Pseudoxanthobacter soli DSM 19599: one gene and its partners. The protein of the gene in region 1 interacts with the protein of each later gene in a pairwise test. Links are inferred from orthologs where the notes say so. Each region holds a gene or a part of one and is shown in the gene's direction. Other genes may lie near its edges.

What was found. The genes of interacting proteins can lie anywhere in the genome.
Region 2: the proteins of BUF17_RS18740 (region 1) and BUF17_RS11625 interact in binary tests that used the Escherichia coli proteins (3 or more experiments, as listed by UniProt). The link is inferred for Pseudoxanthobacter soli DSM 19599 from one-to-one orthologs.
Region 3: the proteins of BUF17_RS18740 (region 1) and BUF17_RS09765 interact in binary tests that used the Escherichia coli proteins (3 or more experiments, as listed by UniProt). The link is inferred for Pseudoxanthobacter soli DSM 19599 from one-to-one orthologs.

The regions. Positions count from the first base shown.
Region 1 is NZ_FRXO01000010.1:80,705-84,069, reverse strand. Bases 400-3,365 are described here. They hold BUF17_RS18740 (P-II family nitrogen regulator), read left to right. Parts: upstream 400-1,696; coding sequence 1,697-2,035; downstream 2,036-3,365. Other genes in these bases: glnA (type I glutamate--ammonia ligase), read left to right, coding at 2,178-3,365; BUF17_RS18745 (NAD(P)H-hydrate dehydratase), read right to left, coding at 400-1,236. Also shown: more of BUF17_RS18745, read right to left, coding at 1-399. UniProt on the Escherichia coli protein: P-II indirectly controls the transcription of the glutamine synthetase gene (glnA). P-II prevents NR-II-catalyzed conversion of NR-I to NR-I-phosphate, the transcriptional activator of GlnA. When P-II is uridylylated to P-II-UMP, these events are reversed.
Region 2 is NZ_FRXO01000004.1:310,123-317,831, reverse strand. Bases 2,923-5,921 are described here. They hold BUF17_RS11625 (two-component system sensor histidine kinase NtrB), read left to right. Parts: upstream 2,923-3,829; coding sequence 3,830-5,014; downstream 5,015-5,921. Other genes in these bases: ntrC (nitrogen regulation protein NR(I)), read left to right, coding at 5,097-5,921; dusB (tRNA dihydrouridine synthase DusB), read left to right, coding at 2,923-3,833. Outside these bases: rnd (ribonuclease D), read right to left, coding at 1-82; BUF17_RS11640 (CinA family protein), read right to left, coding at 304-801; BUF17_RS11635 (bifunctional 2-C-methyl-D-erythritol 4-phosphate cytidylyltransferase/2-C-methyl-D-erythritol 2,4-cyclodiphosphate synthase), read right to left, coding at 944-2,194; more of dusB, read left to right, coding at 2,805-2,922; more of ntrC, read left to right, coding at 5,922-6,539; BUF17_RS11615 (N-acetylmuramoyl-L-alanine amidase), read left to right, coding at 6,768-7,709.
Region 3 is NZ_FRXO01000003.1:493,002-501,108, reverse strand. What follows is about bases 2,923-6,319. They hold BUF17_RS09765 ([protein-PII] uridylyltransferase), read left to right. Parts: upstream 2,923-3,272; coding sequence 3,273-6,119; downstream 6,120-6,319. Outside these bases: rph (ribonuclease PH), read left to right, coding at 181-903; rdgB (RdgB/HAM1 family non-canonical purine NTP pyrophosphatase), read left to right, coding at 912-1,556; radical SAM family heme chaperone HemW, read left to right, coding at 1,580-2,803; murein biosynthesis integral membrane protein MurJ, read left to right, coding at 6,345-7,916; trpS (tryptophan--tRNA ligase), read left to right, coding at 8,026-8,107.

The DNA.
Region 1 (3,365 bases):
CGTGTCGGCGCCCTTCAGCACCACCACGGCGCCGGAGCGCGCGGCCGCCTGCCGCGCACGGTCGGTCTTCGGCAGGCCGGCCGCGGCGATGTCGGGAAAGAGCCGTGCGAACTCGCCGTCGTGCGGCGTCATGACCACCGGATGGGACCGGCCCGCGATGCGGGCGAACAGCCCGGCCGGGTCGTCGCGGTGGCTGGTCAGGGCATCGGCATCGAGCACGACGGCACGGGGACCGTCGAGCACGGTAGCCACACGCGCGACGGTCTCCGGCCCGGTTCCCAGCCCCGGGCCGATGACGACCGCGTTGAGGCGATGGTCCGCCAGCAGGCCGGCGAGGCCCTCGGCGCCGTCGACGCTGCGCACCATCACGGCGGTGAGGTGGCTGGCATTGACGATGAGCGCGTCCGGCGGCGAGGCGACGGTGACGAGACCCGCGCCGATCCTGAGCGCCGCACCGGCCGCGAGCCGCGCCGCGCCCGTCGTCGCCACCGGGCCGGAAACGACGACAGCATGGCCGCGCACATATTTGTGACCGGAAACCGCGGGCGGATGCCAATGCTCGCGCCACAGCCCCGGGGCGTTGAGAAAGCAGCGGGCGCCGATCGTCGTCAGCACGTCCGGCTGGATGCCGATGTCGGCCACCCGCACGCGGCCGGCATATTCGCGCCCCGGCAGCAGGAAATGGCCGGGCTTGCGGCGGAAGAAGGTCACCGTCACGTCCGCCTTCACCGCGACACCCATCACGGCGCCGGTCTCGCCGTTGATGCCGCTCGGCAGGTCGACAGCGACGACCTCTCCCCGGCCGGCATTGATCGCCGCCACCGCCTCGGCCGCTTCTCCGTCCAAAGGCCGGGCGAGGCCGGCGCCGAACAGCGCATCCACCACCACGTCGGCCGCGGCGACCGCCGCCTTGTCGAGCGGCTCGATCGGCAGGCGCTGGCGCCATCGGGCGGCGGCGTCCGCGGCATCGCCCTTCAGCCGGTCGGCCTCGCCCACCAGCATCAGCCGCACCGGGTAGCCGCGCCCGGCGAGCACCCGGGCGGCGACGAAGCCGTCGCCGCCATTGTTGCCCGGGCCGCAGACGACGACGATGCGGTGTCCGAGGGGATGGCGCGTCGCCACGGCATCGGCGACCGCGAGCCCCGCCCGATCCATGAGCACGGCGCCAGGCGTTCCCGCCGCGATCGTCAGGCGGTCGGCCTCGCCCATCTCGGATGGCGTGAGCAATTCCAGCATGTTCACCTCAGGCCTATTTTTGCGGCAGATCGCCCATTTTGTAGCCATTCTTCGATGCGGTGGCGGCGCGTTAACGCTGTTGCGAGCGGCGTTGCCCGTTTCTGCGGCGCTTCGCGACCGCCGACGAACCGCGGCACGGCATAGGGAACGGAGCCCCGCCGGACGACGCGGTTCCGACATGGCACGGACCATGCATCAAAGCGGCGCGAACGGCGATACGGAACTTCGTCTCGATCGATCGGGCGGGGTTGTCCTGTGCGGACGGCATGACGGGGCGCACCCGCCCAGGTTGTCCTTGCGGAGGCTTTCCGGCCTGCCTGGCGGCACGGGGACGCATTGCGCGGCCCCGCCGTTTGGCGGATTGCGTTTGAGACAGGATTGGCATCCGCCGGTCCGGTGCCTGGAGTTGAGGGTCTGCGGCCTCCGCAGGTCCGCTGAGATTGCCGCAAAGAGGGAGGCGATGAAGAAGATCGAAGCGATCATCAAACCCTTCAAGCTCGACGAAGTGAAGGAGGCGCTGCAGGAAGTCGGCCTGCAGGGCATCACCGTCACGGAAGCCAAAGGCTTCGGTCGGCAGAAGGGACATACCGAGCTCTATCGCGGCGCGGAATATGTCGTGGATTTCCTGCCCAAAGTGAAAGTCGAGGTCGTGCTCGCTGACGACACGGTGGAGAAGGCCATAGAGGCCATCCGCAGTGCCGCGGCGACGGGGCGCATCGGCGACGGCAAGATCTTCGTGTCCAACGTTGAGGAGGCGGTTCGCATCCGCACCGGCGAGACGGGGATCGACGCCATCTGAGGACAACCGGCCCCTTCGGGCGCCTCCGGAACACGGCCCGATCCATGCGGCCGACCGGTGCGCTCGACAGCCCGCCTGGACGCTGAATTCACGGCGGGCCACCAGAACCCTTCAGCAAGTTCGTACATCTGAGGAACACAACATGACGACTGCGGACGAAGTCCTGAAGCAGATCCGTGAAAAGGACATCAAGTACCTCGATCTGCGCTTCACCGACCCGCGCGGCAAGCTGCAGCACCTGACGATGGACATCACGCAGGTCGACGAGGACATGTTCGCCGACGGCGTTGCGTTCGACGGTTCGTCGATCGCGGGCTGGAAGGCCATCAACGAGTCCGACATGACCCTCATGCTGGACCCGGCCACCTTCCACACCGACCCGTTCTTCGCGCAGTCGACCGGCGTGGTGATCTGCGACATCATCGACCCGATCTCGGGCGAGCTCTACAGCCGCGACCCGCGCGGCACGGCCAAGAAGGCCGAGGCCTACGTCAAGACGCTCGGCGTCGGCGACACGGTCTATGTCGGTCCTGAGCCGGAGTTCTTCGTGTTCGACGACGTGCGCTTCTCGGCCACGCCGTTCAACACCTCGTTCATCGTCGATTCCAACGACCACCCGACCAACACCTGGACCGAGTACGAGACCGGCAACCTCGGTCACCGTCCGCGTATCAAGGGCGGCTACTTCCCGGTTCCCCCGGTCGATTCCCTGCAGGACATGCGCGGCGAGATGCTCTCCGTCATGGCCGAGATGGGCGTGACCGTCGAGAAGCACCACCACGAGGTGGCGGCGGCCCAGCACGAACTCGGCATCAAGTTCGACACGCTCGTCCGCAACGCCGACAAGGTGCAGATCTACAAGTACGTCGTGCATCAGGTCGCCAACGCCTACGGCAAGACCGCGACCTTCATGCCGAAGCCGGTGTTCGGCGATAACGGTTCGGGCATGCACGTCCACCAGTCGATCTGGAAGGACGGCAAGCCGATGTTCGCCGGCAACCTCTATGCCGACCTTTCCGAGACCTGCCTGTACTATATCGGCGGCATCCTGAAGCACGCGAAGGCCATCAACGCCTTCACCAACCCGACGACCAACTCCTACAAGCGTCTGGTCCCGGGCTACGAGGCTCCGGTGCTGCTGGCCTACTCGGCCCGCAACCGCTCCGCCTCCTGCCGCATCCCCTATGCGACCTCGCCGAAGGCGAAGCGCATGGAGATCCGCTTCCCGGATCCGCTGGCGAACCCGTATCTCGGCTTCGCCGCGATGCTGATGGCCGGCCTCGACGGCATCAAGAACAAGATCCATCCGGGCGAGCCGATGGACAAGAAC
Region 2 (7,709 bases), on another replicon or contig:
TATCGACTGTGATGAAGGGGTGTGCGGCCAGCCTTTTGCAGGCGTCGGCAAGATCCGTGGTGGTGATGATCGTCGAAACCATATCGTCGCGCGCCGGTCCGGTGTTGTCGCCGGCGGGCCGCCTCGGGTCGAAGGCGACAGGGAGTGCGGCGATTCGCTTGGCTAATCCTAGAACATATTCCATTCAGGTCGAATTGATCTGTATGGCTTAGAATATGCTCAAGAGTTCGAAATCGAAAAAATCAAAGTACCGATGGCGTTTCCGCCGGTGACGTGATTCGCGCCGACCGACGGAGCCTTCAGTCAAGCGCCTGCGAGCTTGTCGAGCAAGCGCAGCGCATCGCGCACGGTGGCGAGCCGCACCTCCGCGCGTCCCCGTTCGCCGTAGCGGGCTTCCTCGTGAAGACCGGCTCCGTCGCGCCGCGCAGCCGCGAGATGCACGAGGCCGACCGGCTTGGCGGGCGTGCCGCCGCCCGGCCCGGCGATGCCGGTGACCGCCACGGCGAGGTCCGCGCGGGAATGGGCGAGCGCCCCGGCGGCCATCGCCACCGCGACCTCGCGACTCACCGCGCCGTGGTCCTCGATCAGCTCGGCGGGCACGCCGATCAACTCCGTCTTGGCGGCGTTCGAATAGGTGACGAAGCCGCGCTCCACCACATCCGACGATCCCGCGATCTCGGTCAGTACGGCCGCGATCAGGCCGCCGGTGCACGATTCGGCCGTGGCGATCATCAGGCCTTGCGCGCGGCAGCGGTCGAGCAACGCGCGGGCGGGTGCGGCGAGGGGGGAAAGATCGGTCATCGCGGGCGGCCTCTCCGTTGCGGGAGGTCGGCGGCGCTGTGCACCCCGCCACGCCCCGCGTGTGAGGCGATAATCGGCACGATATGTCCGCAGATCAAGGACTTCAGTGCGAACGTTAAAGATCTGCGGAATCGGGAAGGCGTCAGCGCCCGAGCGGCAGCCGCACGGTCGCCGTCGCCATGGCGACGATGCCCTCGCGCCTCCCGGTGAAGCCGAGGCCCTCGCTGGTCGTCGCCTTGATGCCCACGCGATCGAGGGCGATGCCGGCGACCTCGGCGATGCGGGCGCGCATGGCGTCGCGATGCGGGCCGATACGCGGCACCTCGCAGACCACGGTCGCATCGAGCTGGGCGATCTCGCCGCCGCGCTCGCGGATGCGCCTCACAGCGTCCTCCAGGAACAGGCTGGACGCCGCCCCGCGCCATTTCGGGTCGGAGGGCGGGAAGTGCTGGCCGATGTCGCCGTCGCCGATGGTGCCGAGCAGCGCGTCGGTGAGCGCGTGGAGCACCACGTCGGCGTCGGAATGGCCCACCAGTCCGTGGGTGTGGGGAATCTCGATACCGCCCAGGGTAACGAAGCTGCCCGGCCCGAACACATGCACGTCGAAGCCGGTGCCGACGCGCACATCGGCGAGCGCAAGCCATCGCTCCAGAGTCAGCTTGGCATCCGCCTTGGAAAGATCGTCGGCGGTGGTGATCTTCACGTTCGCGGAATCGCCGTTGACCACCACGACCTCCAGCCCTGCCCATTCCGCCACGGCGGCGTCGTCCGTCAGTTCGGTCTTCCCGGCCGCCGCAGCGCGCCGGTGGGCCTCCAGGATTGCCGGAAACCGGAACCCCTGGGGGGTCTGCGCGGCCCACAGCGCCGTTCGCGGCACGGTGTCGACGATGCGGCCGCGATCGTCCACCCGCTTCATGGTATCGGCAACCGGCAGCGCGGCAAGGGCGCCGTCGGCGGAGCCGAGCGCGTCGATCACGCGGTCGACGACCGCGGCGCTGCAGAACGGCCGCACGCCGTCGTGAATGAGCACGAGGTCGGGCGGGTTGTCGCGTGCCAGCCGCTCAAGACCCGCCAGCACGGAGATCTGCCGGGTGGCGCCCCCGGGCTCCGGCGTGTCGAGCCCCTCGATGCCGGCGACGGCATCCGCGAACACGCCGCCGTCGTCGCGGTGGATGACGGCGAGGGTGCGGGCCACGCGCGGATGGGCGCTGAAGCCGGCCAGCGTCTTGGCGATGACGGCGCGGCCGGCGATCGGCACGAACTGCTTCGGCGTGTTGTCGTCCGGGCGCATGGCGCGCGTGCCGCGTCCGGCGGCCACCACCACGACGGCGACCGTGGGCACGCCCGGTTTGCCGGGAGCGGCCCCCGCGGATCGGTCGTCCCGACCGCTCATGCCGTTCCGTTCGTTCAGCGCCATTGCATCTTCGTCCGTGCTTCGTCCGCGGCCGGTTTACGATTGCAACTCTCCGGTCACAAGGGGGGATCGCAGCGCGCAGGCCCGCGCGCGGCGCGGATCGGCAGGGCAAGCTGCCTGTCTTGCCGCAACTCATGCCGCGCTGCGGAGGCGCGGCGGGGCCCTGCCGTCATCCCGCTGTGCGGCACCTCGTGTTCAAAGTTGCGCGGGAGAACGGCACATTCCGCGAACGTGTCGCCAAATGTCTTACCAAATGTCTTGCAAAGACTCTTGCCGGGGCCTACGGAGTGTCTAGAATATGGGCAACGAGCCGCAATGCTTAGCACTTAGGCATCGGCTTGCCGCCCCCGCGGGACGCTGCACTGCAAGAACGCCGTCCGATTTTCTCGGCTCCGGAGGGCGTCGCCGTGTATATCCCGGGCGGCGGACGAAATGGACATTCGGGCGGCATATGGTCCGGCCCGGCGTCCTTGTCGAGATGCAGGCCCGGGTGATGCCGGGCGGGGGTGTGACGGGGTTCAAGGCGGGTGGCCGAGGCGGGTTTTCGGGCCTGTCCTGCGGGCACCTGTCGGCGGCGGACAAGGCAACGATGGAGATCGGTTTGCGGCACGGGAGCGACGGCGCTCTTAAGATCGGTTCGGTGGACGTGCGCGCACGCGCCTTCCTCGCGCCGATGGCCGGCATCACCGATCTGCCGATGCGGCGGATCGCGGCGCGGTATGGCGCCGGCCTCGTCGTGTCGGAGATGGTGGCCGGCGAATCTCTCGCCACCGGCAACCGCGAGATGCTGATCCGCGCCATGGCGGGCGATGTCGAGCCGCATGTGGTGCAGCTTGCCGGCTGCGAGGCCGGCGTGATGGCCGAAGGTGCGCGCATAGCGGAGGCGGGCGGCGCGAAGATCATCGACATCAACATGGGGTGCCCGGCGAAGCGCGTCGTCAACGGCTGGTCCGGTTCGGCGCTGATGCGCGAGCCGGACCATGCCCTTTCCCTCATCGAGGCGGTGGTGGGCGCCGTCTCCGTGCCCGTCACGGTCAAGATGCGCCTCGGCTGGGATTTCGACAGCCTGAACGCACCGGCGATCGCCCGCCGCGCCGAGAGCGCCGGCGTCGCCATGGTCACGGTGCACGGCCGCACCCGCAGCCAGTTCTACAAGGGCACCGCCGACTGGGCCGCGATCCGGGCGGTGAAGGAAGCCGTGTCCATCCCCGTCGTTGCCAATGGCGATCTCGTCCGCGTCGAGGACGTCGACGCCATGCTGGAAGCCTCGGGCGCCGATGCGGTGATGATCGGCCGCGGCGCCTGCGGGCGGCCGTGGTTTCCGGGCGCCGTCGCCCGTTATCTCGCGACCGGCGAAGTCTGGAGCGGGCCGGACGGTGCCGAGAAGCGCGACCTGCTGGCGGAGCAGTACGATGCGATGCTGGCTCATCACGGCCAGGACATCGGCCTCAGGATGGCGCGCAAGCACGTCGCGTGGACGCTGGACCATGTTCCTTCCGAAGCGCCGGACGCGGCCTCTCTGCGCCGGCGCATCATGACGAGCGAAACCCCGAGAGAGGTGATGGCCCTGGTCACCGAGTGGTTCGAGGCCGTGCCGCAGACGAGGATGGCGGCATGATGAAGTCGAAGCCGGCGGGCGGCCAGAAGGCGGGCGGCATCCAGAAGGTCGGCGGCAAGTCGCTCGCCGACGATCTCGGCAGTGCGCTGCTCGACGCGCTTCCCCATCCGATGGTGCTGGTCGACCACGACGGCATCATCCGCGTCGCCAACGATGCCGCGGAGGAATTCTTCCAGGCGAGCGAGCTCGTGCTGTCGCGACACACCATCGCCGATGTCATTCCGTTCGGCAGCCCGCTGGTCGCCCTCATCGAGCAGGTTCGGGATCGCGGTGCGCCCGTCACCGAATACAAGGTCGATATCGGCACACCGCGGATCGGTATCGACCGCGTCGTGGACATCTACGCCTCGCCGCTGCCGGAACGGCCGGGTGCGGTGGTGGTGATGCTCCAGGAACGCTCCATGGCCGACAAGATCGACCGTCAGCTCACCTCGCGCGGCGCGGCGCGGACGGTAACGGGGCTGGCGGCGATGCTCGCCCACGAGATCCGCAATCCGCTGTCCGGCATCCGTGGCGCGGCGCAGCTTCTGGAGCCGACGGTCAGCGAGGAAGACCGCGCGCTGACCCAGCTCATCACCGACGAGGCCGACCGCATCAAGAAGCTGGTCGACCGCATGGAGGTCTTCTCCGACGAGCGGCCGATCGAGCGCGAGCCGGTCAACATCCACGTCGTGCTGGACCACGTGAAGCGCATTGCGCTGTCCGGCTTCGCCCGCAACATCCGCATCGTGGCGGAGTTCGATCCCTCGCTGCCGCCGGTCCATGCCAACCGCGACCAGCTCATCCAGGTGTTCCTCAATCTCCTGAAGAATGCCGCGGAAGCGATCGGGCCGGACCCGGACGGCGAGATCGTGCTGTCGACGGCTTTCCGCCCCGGCGTGCGGCTTTCGGTGCCCGGCAGCCGCCAGAAGGTCAGCCTGCCGCTTGAATTCTGCGTGCGCGACAACGGCCCCGGCGTGCCGCCGGATCTGCTGCCGCACCTGTTCGATCCGTTCGTGACGACGAAGCCCAACGGTACCGGCCTCGGCCTCGCTCTCGTGGCCAAGATCGTCGGCGACCACGGCGGCGTCATCGAATGCGAATCCCAGCCTCGGCGCACTGTGTTCCGGGTGCTGATGCCTGCTTTCACCGCCACGGGCGGCAAGCCGGTCGCCGTGAACCACGGCGATACCGGCGGCTGAAGCCGTAGAATGACCTGGCCGGCCGCGCCGCGGATGCGGACGGCCGGTGCTCCAGCGAGGAGGCCCGCGCGGGCGCTCAAGTATGTCGAACGGCAAGATCCTCGTCGCGGACGACGACTCCGCCATCAGGACCGTGCTCAACCAGGCGCTTTCCCGCGCCGGCTATGAAGTGCGGCTCACCTCCAACGCGGCCACGCTCTGGCGCTGGGTGGCACAGGGCGAGGGCGATCTCGTCATCACCGACGTGGTGATGCCGGACGAGAGCGCGTTCGACCTGCTGCCGCGCATCAAGAAGATCCGCCCGGAGCTTCCGGTCGTGGTCATGAGCGCGCAGAATACCTTCATGACCGCGATCCGTGCCTCGGAGCGCGGCGCCTATGAATATCTGCCCAAACCCTTCGATCTGAAGGAGTTGATCTCCATCGTCGGCCGTGCGCTCGCCGAGCCCAAGGCGCGCCGCAACCTGATGTCCGCGGAGGACGTGGGCGAGAACATGCCGCTCGTCGGCCGCTCGCCGGCGATGCAGGATATCTACCGCATCCTCGCCCGTCTGATGCAGACCGATCTCACGGTCATGATCATGGGCGAGAGCGGCACCGGCAAGGAACTGGTGGCCCGCGCGCTGCACGATTACGGCAAGCGCCGCAACGGCCCGTTCGTCGCCATCAACATGGCGGCGATCCCGCGCGACCTGATCGAGTCGGAGCTGTTCGGCCACGAGAAGGGCGCGTTTACCGGTGCCTCCAGCCGCAATGTCGGCCGGTTCGAACAGGCCGAGGGCGGCACGCTGTTCCTGGACGAGATCGGTGACATGCCGATGGAAGCCCAGACGCGGCTGCTGCGCGTGCTCCAGCAGGGCGAGTACACCACGGTCGGCGGCCGCACCCCAATCCGCACCAACGTCCGCATCGTCGCCGCCACCAACAAGGACCTGCGCACCCTGATCAACCAGGGTCTGTTCCGCGAGGATCTGTTCTTCCGCCTCAACGTGGTGCCGATCCGGCTGCCGCCGCTGCGCGAACGGTCGGAGGACATCCCCGATCTCGTCCGCCACTTCTTCACCCAGAGCGAGAAGGAGGGGCTTCCCTCCAAGCAGATCGAGACCGATGCCCTGGAGCGGCTGAAGCATTACCGCTGGCCCGGCAATGTGCGAGAGCTCGAAAATCTCGTCCGCCGCCTGACGGCGCTCTATCCGCAGGACGTGATCACCGCGAACCTGATCGATTCCGAGCTGGAGCCGCCGCAGCCGAACCAGACCAGCGATGTGCCCTCGAACGATGAGACCCTTTCGGCCGCGGTCGAGCGCCACCTCACGGACTATTTCTCCGAGTTCGGCGACGACCTGCCGCCGCCCGGCCTCTATCACCGCATCCTGAAGGACGTCGAATATCCGCTGATCGGCGCGGCGCTGGCCGCGACGCGGGGCAACCAGATCAAGGCGGCTGAACTCCTCGGGGTCAACCGCAACACACTGCGCAAGAAGATCCGCGATCTCGACATCCAGGTCATCCGCGCCTCGCGGTAGATGGGCTCGGGACAGCGCCGCCGGAACCGATTGTTAGGAAGGCCGGCGCAGACTTGTCGCGCGATGCCGGCCGGGGAGCGCCCCGGCGGCGCGTCGCGATGCGGCGGCAGAGCGGCCGGACTTGACCTCTGGCACCCGCTGCGGCCAATGAGAGCCGCTGCCGGATCGCGATCCGTCTCCGGCAGGGTCATGTCCGCTCAGAATGCGGCTTCGAAATCGGAGGAACGCTTGCGCGGGGTTTTCATCGCCGCATCGAGGCTTCTGGCCGTCGTCGCGCTCGCGGCGTCGCTCGCACCCGCCGCCTGCATGATCGCGGCCGAGGCGGCGTCGGCGCAGGATACGGCACAGGCGCCGGATGCCCTGCAGGCTCAGGATGCCGCGCAGGCACAAAGCACATCGGGCGGGGGCGAGGTTCATGCCGTCGGTGCGCGCATCGCCGGTGATGGCGAGCGCACCCGCCTCGTGCTCGATCTCTCCGCGCCCGTGCGCCTCGGCGCCTTTCCCCTCGCCGATCCGGCTCGCGTGGTGGTCGACCTGCCGGAGATGCGGTTCGACCTGCCGGCGGGAACCGGCGAGGAGGGTCGCGGCCTGATCGCGCGCTGGCGCTACGGATTGATCGCGCCGGGCAAGTCGCGCATCGTGATCGACACCACGGGCCCCGTCGCGATCGACAAGTCCTTCGTGCTCGCACCAGAGGACGGGCAGCCGGCCCGCCTCGTGGTCGACCTCGTGAAGACCAGCGAGAAGGCCTTCGCCGCGGCGGTCGCCAGGGCACGGGCCGAGCGCCCCTCCAGCCACGCCGAAGGCGGCGGCGCGCCCGTCGTCGCTTCCGCTGCGCTGCCCGTCATCGTGCTCGATCCCGGCCATGGCGGCATCGATACCGGCGCGATCTCTCCCAGCGGCGTGAAGGAGAAGGACATCACGCTGCCCTTCGCCCGCCGCCTCAAGGAGAAGCTCGATGCTTCCGGGCGTTTCCTCGTGATGCTGACCCGGGACGACGACACGTTCCTGTCGCTCGGCAGGCGCGTGGAGATCGCCCGTGGACACGCGGCGGCGCTCTTCATCTCGATCCACGCCGATTCCGCCCCGCAGGATTATGTGCGCGGCGCGACCGTCTACACGGTGTCCGACCGCGCCTCGGATGCCGAGGCGGCGGCCGTCGCGGCGCTC
Region 3 (8,107 bases), on another replicon or contig:
TTGCCGCCGATGGGCTCCGGGCGGTAGAAGCGCGTGGATTTTCAGCGCAAGCGGTCCCGATCATCGCCCGGAGAAGCCGGCCTGGCCTGAGCCAGCCGCGCGTCGCGAGTGCCGTAAACGTGAAACAGGCCAGCCGCCGCTCGGGCGCCGCGGGCCAGACCGCAAAGGATACCTGCCTCGATGACGACGTCCCGCCCTTCCAAGCGCGCCGCAGACGAACTGCGGTCCGTGACCCTCGAGCGGGGCGTCACGCGCCATGCGGAAGGTTCCTGCCTCGTGAAGTTCGGCGACACCCATGTGCTGTGCACCGCGAGCCTTGAGGAAAAGGTGCCGCCGTGGCTGCGCGGGGGTGGCCGGGGCTGGGTGACGGCCGAATACGGCATGCTGCCGCGCGCCACCCACGAGCGCACCCGCCGTGAGGCCGCCGCCGGCAAACAGTCCGGCCGCACCCAGGAAATCCAGCGCCTGATCGGCCGCTCGCTGCGTGCCATCGTCGATCTCGAGGCGCTCGGCGAACGCCAGATCACCGTCGATTGCGACGTGATCCAGGCGGACGGCGGCACCCGCACCGCCTCGATCACCGGCGCATGGGTCGCGCTTCACGACTGCATCGCCTGGATGAAGGCGCGCGGCATGGTGAGCCGGCCGGTGCTGACCGACCACATTGCCGCCATCTCCGTCGGCATCCATGGCGGCCGGCCGGTGCTCGATCTCGATTATGTCGAGGATTCCGCCGCCGAGACCGATGCGAACTTCGTGATGACCGGTTCCGGCGGCCTCGTCGAGATCCAGGGCACCGCGGAAGGCAAGCCGTTCAGCCGCGACGAATTCCTGGCGATGCTCGACCTCGCCGAGGCCGGCACCCGCCGCCTCGTCGAGCTCCAGAAGCTCGCGATCCTCTGAGGCCCATCGTGACCCAACCCGCCCGCCGCCTTTCCGAACCGCGCCTCGTCGTTGCCACCCACAACAAGGGCAAGCTCGCCGAGATCGGCTTCCTCGTGGCGCCTTTCGGCATCGAGACGGTGTCGGCGGGCGCGCTGGGGCTGCCGGAGCCGGATGAGACCGAGACCACCTTCGAGGGCAACGCCCGGCTTAAGGCTGTCGCCGCCGCGACCGCGTCCGGTCTTCCGGCGCTCGCCGACGATTCCGGTCTTGCGGTCGATGCCCTCGACGGCGCGCCGGGCATCTATTCGGCGCGTTGGGCCGGGCCGGACAAGGATTTCGCGCGCGCCATGCGGAACGTGGAGGAAAAGCTCCAGGCCGCCGGCGCGGTGACGCCGGAGGCGCGGCGGGCGAAGTTCGTCGCGGCGCTCTGCCTTGCCTGGCCGGACGGGCACATCGAGACCTTCGTCGGCGAGGTGCACGGCACGCTGGTGTGGCCGCCGCGCGGCGAGCGCGGTTTCGGCTATGACCCGATGTTCCTGCCCGACGGCCACGACCGCACCTTCGGCGAGATGTCGAGCGAGGAAAAGCATGGACTGGACGCGGACGGCGGCGGACTGTCCCACCGCGCCCGCGCCTTCCGCCTGTTCGCCGACGCCTGCCTGAAGGCGTGACCCGGGAGGCACCGCACGAAGCGATGGACGCCGCCCAGGTCATAGGCACACAGGTCACAGGCACACAGGTCATCGACCAGACCGATCGCGCCGCAGGCGGCTCCGGCGAGGGGTTCGGCATCTACGTGCACTGGCCTTTCTGCGCGGCCAAGTGCCCCTATTGCGACTTCAACAGCCATGTCCGCCACAAGCCCGTCGACCAGACGCGGTTCGCCCGCGCCTTCGAGGCGGAGATCGCGACCGCCGGCGCACGGGTGCCGGGCCGGCGCGTGACCTCGGTGTTCTTCGGCGGCGGCACGCCCTCGCTGATGGAGCCTTCGACGGTCGGCACCGTGCTCGACGCCATTGCCGCCACATGGGCGGTCGACGCGGACGTGGAAATCACGCTTGAGGCCAATCCGTCGAGCGTCGAGGCAGGCAGGTTCGCCGGCTACCGCGCCGCCGGTGTCAATCGCGTCTCGCTCGGGGTCCAGGCGCTCGACGATGCGCCGCTGAGGGCGCTCGGCCGCATCCACGACGCCGCACAGGCGCGGGACGCCATCGCCATCGCCCAGCGGGTGTTTCCGCGCTCCTCGTTCGACCTGATCTACGCCCGGCCCGGCCAGACGGCCGCCGCCTGGGAAGAGGAACTCGGCCGTGCGCTGGCGATGGCCGGCGAGCACCTCTCGCTCTACCAGCTCACCATCGAGCCCGGCACGCCGTTCGCCGCCCTGCACGAGAAGGGCCGCCTCGTGACACCGCCCGACGACGAGGCCGCCGCTCTGTACGAACTCACCCAGGACATCTGTGCCGCCCACGGGCTGCCGGCCTACGAGATCTCGAACCACGCCCGGCCCGGCGCGGAAAGCCGGCACAATCTGGTCTACTGGCGGACGAACGACTATGTCGGCGTCGGCCCCGGTGCCCACGGCCGGCTGAGCCAGGGCAACGGCCGCTGGGCCACGGCATGCGAACGGCACCCGGAAAGCTGGCTCGAACGGGTCGAACGCACCGGCAGCGGCATCATCGACGAGACGGTCCTGACGGCGGAGGAAACCGCGGACGAGTTCCTGCTGATGGGGCTGCGGCTCGCCGAAGGCATCGACCTCGACCGCTACGCCGCCCTCGGCGGACGGCCGGTTCCCGCCGCACGGCTCGCCGATTTCACCGAGGAAGGGCTTATCCTCCGCCGGGCGAACGGACGGATCGCCGCCACCCCGCGCGGCAGGCTCGTGCTGAACGCCCTCGTCGCGGCGCTGGCCGCCTGAGCCCGGGCAGTTCCCGACGGCAAACGGGCGGCGCCGCGGTGGAATCGGCGCGTTCGGCAACCTAAATACCAGTGCCAAGCTGGTGTTTCCGCCGAGCGGCAGGCCGGATGCGGGCTTGCCAACCCCCAGAAGGGTGAAAAAGGCACCGGGATAGGCGCTGCACGCCGCAAAATCCGTTGCCGGGGGCCGCTGGAACGTGGGATCGGATGGCGCTGGACCCAAGGCCGCGATAGATTCTTGCTGACGCACCATGCGCAACCCGCGGGCGTCGCCAAGGCGGCCGGCGAGATGAGGCGGCCTCAGGAAAAGGAAGTCACGTCCGGGACGAAGCGGCACGGGATTTCGAAACACGAGAGCGCTTTCCGATCGATGCGATCGGACATAATCGCTCCGGAAAAAAGAGCTTGAGCATGGTGCGCCCGATCGGTTCGATCTGAGGACCATGCGGCAGGGACAGGACGGGATCGGGATGCACAAGATCGAGCCGCGACTGGCGGACCTGATCGATGTTGCCGCGCTGTCGGCCGATATCGACGGGATAACCGCCGGCAAAGGACCGGCGGAGTTCCGCCCGGCCCTGATCGCGCGGCTGCGCCAGGTACGCACCGCCGCCGTTGCCCGGGCCGGAGAATTGCTGAACGCCGACGGCAGCGGGCTCTCCTGTGCCCAGCGGCTCGCCTACCTGCAGGATGTGCTGGTCAGGCAGCTCGCCGAAGTGGCGATCGGCCGTGTCTTCCGCGTCGACAATCCCTCCAAGGCCGAGCGCGTCGCGGTGGTGGCGGTCGGCGGCTATGGCCGAGGCACGATGGCGCCGGGCTCCGACGTCGATCTCCTGTTCGTGCTGCCCTACAAGCGCACGCCCTGGACCGAGACCGTGGTCGAGTTCGTGCTCTACGGGCTTTGGGATCTGGGCCTGAAGGTCGGCCACGCCACCCGTACGGTCGACGAGTGCATCCGCCTGTCGCAATCCGACATGACGATCCGCACCGCCATCCTGGAAGCGCGGTTCGTGTGGGGCGACAGCGAACTGTTTCAGAGCCTGACCAGCCGGTTCGACCGCGAGGTGGTGCAGGGAACGGCGTCGGAGTTCGTCGCCGCCAAGCTCGCCGAGCGCGACGAGCGCCACAAGCGCCAGGGCCGCTCACGCTATCTGGTGGAGCCCAACGTCAAGGAGGGCAAGGGCGGCCTGCGCGACCTGAACACCCTGTTCTGGATCGCCCAATATGTCTACCGCGTGCGCTCCCGCGAGGATCTGGCTGAACTCGGCGTGTTCTCTCGCGCCGAACTCAATCTGTTCCGCAAGGCGGAGGACTTCCTCTGGGCCGTTCGCTGCCACCTTCATTTCGCGACGGGGCGCGCGGAGGAACGGCTGTCGTTCGATTTCCAGCGCGAGATCGCCATACGGCTCGGCTACACCAGCCATCCGGGCCTTCGCGACGTCGAGCGCTTCATGAAGCACTACTTCCTCGTCGCCAAGGACGTCGGCGACCTGACGTTGATCTTCTGCAACGCGCTGGAGGAGGAGCAGGTCAAGCAGGCCCCGGTGCTCAACCGCTTCCTCAACTCGATCGGCCGCCGCAAACGGCGCAAGCTGCCGGAATCGGGCGATTTCGTCATCGAGCACGAGCGGCTGAATATCGCCGACAAGGACGTGTTCGCCCGCGACCCGGTGAACCTCATCCGCCTGTTCCACCTCGCGGACCGCAACGGCCTCGAATTCCATCCGGACGCGATGCGCCTCGCAAGGCGCTCGCTGAAGCTCGTCGACGCCAAGCTGCGGGAGAACCCGGAGGCGAACCGGCTCTTCATCGAGATCCTGACCTCGCGCCGCGCGCCCGAGGCGGTGCTGCGCCACATGAACGAGGCCGGGGTGCTCGGCCGCTTCATTCCCGACTTCGGCAAGGTCGTGGCGATGATGCAGTTCAACATGTACCACCACTATACGGTGGACGAGCACCTGCTGCGCTGCATCGGCGCGCTGTCGGAGATCGAGGACGGCATCCACATCGAGAACCTGCCGATCGCGACCCGCCTGATGGCGGAATTGCAGAACCGCAAGCTGATCTATCTCGCGCTGTTCCTGCACGACATCGCCAAGGGCCGCCCCGAGGACCACTCCATCGCCGGCGCCCGCATCGCCCGCCGCCTCGGCCCCCGCTTCGGCTTCACCGCCGCCGAGACCGAGACCCTCGCCTGGCTGGTCGAGAACCATCTCGTGATGAGCATGGTCGCGCAGTCGCGCGACCTGTCCGACCCCAAGACCATCGCCGACTTCGCCGCGCTCGTGCAGAGCCCAGAGCGCCTGAAGATGCTGCTGGTGCTGACGGTCTGCGACATCAAGGCGGTCGGCCCGGGGGTCTGGAACGGCTGGAAGGCGCAATTGCTACGCACGCTGTTCTACGAGACGGAGCCGATGCTTGCCGGCGGCCACAGCCGCCTCTCCCACGGCGACCGCCTCATGGCCGCCAAGGCCGAGCTTGCCGACGCGCTCGTCAACTGGCCCGAGGCGGAACGCGCGCGCTACATGGAACGGCATTACGCGCCGTACTGGCTGCGCGTCGATCTGCCGGCCAAGGTCGCCCATGCCGAACTCGTGCGCGCCGCCGACCGCGAGAAGCGGCGCTTCGCCACCGCAGTCGAGGTGCACGCCCGCTTCGACGTGACGGTGCTGACCGTGCTCGCGCCCGATCATCCGCGCGTGCTGTCGGTCATCGCCGGCGCCTGCACGGTCGCCGGCGCCAACATCGTCGACGCGCAGGTGTTCACCACCACCGACGGCCTCGCCCTCGACACCATCGCGATCTCGCGGGAGTTCCAGGGCGACGACGACGAGTTGCGACGCGCCCGGCGCATCACCGACATGATCGAGCGGGTGTTGACCGGCCTGGAGACCATTCCCGAGCGCGGCGTGCGCAAGCTCGCCAACGGCAAGCCCAACGCCAAGCCGTTCAACGTTCCGACCGAAGTGCACATCGACAATGCGAGTTCCGAGCGGTTCACCGTGCTGGAGGTCGCCGGCCTCGACCGGCCGGGCCTGCTCTACGACCTGACCCGGGCGTTGTCGGACCTCAGCCTCAACATCGCCTCCGCCCATATCGCCACCTTCGGCGAGCGGGTGGTGGACGTGTTCTACCTGACGAGCCTGTCGAACCAGAAGGTGACCGCGCCTTCCACCCAGGCCGCGATCCGCCGCCGCGTCCATCAGGCGTTCGATGGCCCGCCCAAGGAGACGGCGCCGAAGGACGCCGCTGCCCGCGAGGCGACGGGCAAGGAACCGGCAGCGAAATCCAAGGACCAGCGCGCCGCGGCCGAATGAGCCTGGTCGCGTGAAGACGATCGCATGAAGACCATCGCACGAAGGCGGCGGCATCGAGGACGTGCGCGACGCCCCTTGTGGAACGTCGTGCGGCGGGAGTAAGCCTCACGGGCGCCGGGCCCGCCGTTGCCCGGCCCCCCAGACGGCGCGCCCGCCATGCGGGCTTCGGACCGGAGAATTCTGCGACGTGACGCTTATAAAGCCCCGGCCGGATACCGTTTCCCGATGAGCCTGCTGCGCAATTTCGCGACCGTCGGCGGCGCGACCCTGTCGAGCCGCGTGCTCGGCTTCATCCGCGATTCCTTCATCGCCGCAGCCGTCGGCGCCGGTCCGGTGGCGGAGGCCTATACGGTCGCGCTGCGCCTCGCCAACATGTTCCGCCGGCTGTTCGCGGAGGGGGCGTTCGCCTCCGCCTTTGTGCCGCTGTTCGCCGGAAAGCTGGAGGCGGAGGGGGCGGAAAGCGCCCGCGCCTTCGCCCGCGAGACGCTGGCGGCGATGGGAATGCTGCTTCTCGTCGTCACCATCGTGGTCGAGATCTTCATGCCGCAGGTGACGTTCCTGCTGGCGCCCGGCTTCGCGAGCGATCCGGAGAAGTTCGCGCTCACGGTCGCGCTCAGCCGCATCGCCTTTCCCTATCTCGCGCTGATTTCCCTCGTCACGCTCTATTCCGGCGTGCTGAACGGCCTCGACCGTTTCGCCGCGGCGGCGTTCGCGCCGAGCCTGCTCAACGCGGTGCTGATCGGCGCGCTGATCTTCGTGTTCTTCACCCATGCCGAGGGCACCGTTACCGCCGGCTACTGGCTGACGTGGGCGAACATCATCGGCGGCGTGCTGCAGCTCGTGGTGCTGGTGGTGGCCTCCGCCCGCGCCGACATGCACCTGTCGCTGATGTGGCCGCGGCTGACGGCGGGGGTGAAGCGGCTGTGCGTGCTGGCCGGCCCGAGCATCATCGCGGGCGGCGTGGTGCAGATCAACGTGTTCGTCGGCACCGTGATCGCCTCCACTCAGGAAGGCGCGGTCGCCTGGCTCTATTATGCCGACCGGGTCTACCAGCTGCCGCTCGGCGTCGTGGGCATCGCCATCGGCATCGTGCTGCTGCCGGATATCGCCCGGCGCGTGCGCGCCGGCGACCTGGAGACGGTCAACCACAGCCTGAACCGCTCGCTCGAGTTCGCGATGGTGCTGACGCTGCCGGCCGCCGCCGCGCTCGTCACCGTGCCGCTGCCGCTCACCATAGGCCTGTTCGAACGCGGCGCCTTCTCGGCCGCCGACAGCGTAGCGACCGCCTCCGCCCTTGCCGCCTTCGGCGCCGGCCTGCCCGCCTTCGTGCTGATCAAGGTGTTCCAGCCGGCGTTCTTCGCCCGGCAGGATACCCGGACACCGATGTGGTATTCGGCCATCAACATGGTCGTGAACGTGGTGCTGAGCCTCGCCCTGTTTCCGGTGTTCGGTCATGTCGGCGTGGCGATGGCGACGTCTGCGGCGAGTTGGCTGAATGTCGTGCTGCTCTATTCCGGATTGCGCCGGGCCGGGCTGTTCTCCTTCGACCGGCGGCTGATCTCGTCGCTCTGGCGCATCGCCGCGGCGACCGTGCTGATGGCGGCGGCGCTGGTCGGCCTCGCCTACCTGCTGGCGCCGCTCACGGCGCGCGGCGGCTGGCTGCGGATCGAGGCCCTCGCCGGCCTCGTGGTCGGTGGCGGCGTGGTCTACTGCCTCGCCGCAATCGCGTTCGGCGCGATCCGGCGCAGCGAGATCGCCCGCGTCCTCAAGGGCCGCAGGGGCCGGGGAAAGACCTGATCGACCGTCGTACCGCGGCGCGGACGGCGCCATTCCTCACTCCCCGGCTTGCGCCGGGCGGCCGGCTTCGCCATAACCCGCCGGTCCTCGCAACAAGGTCGACCCGGTCATGACGACGTTCGAGCCCCGCGTGTTCTCCGGCATCCAGCCGACGGGCAACCTGCATCTCGGCAACTATCTCGGTGCGCTGT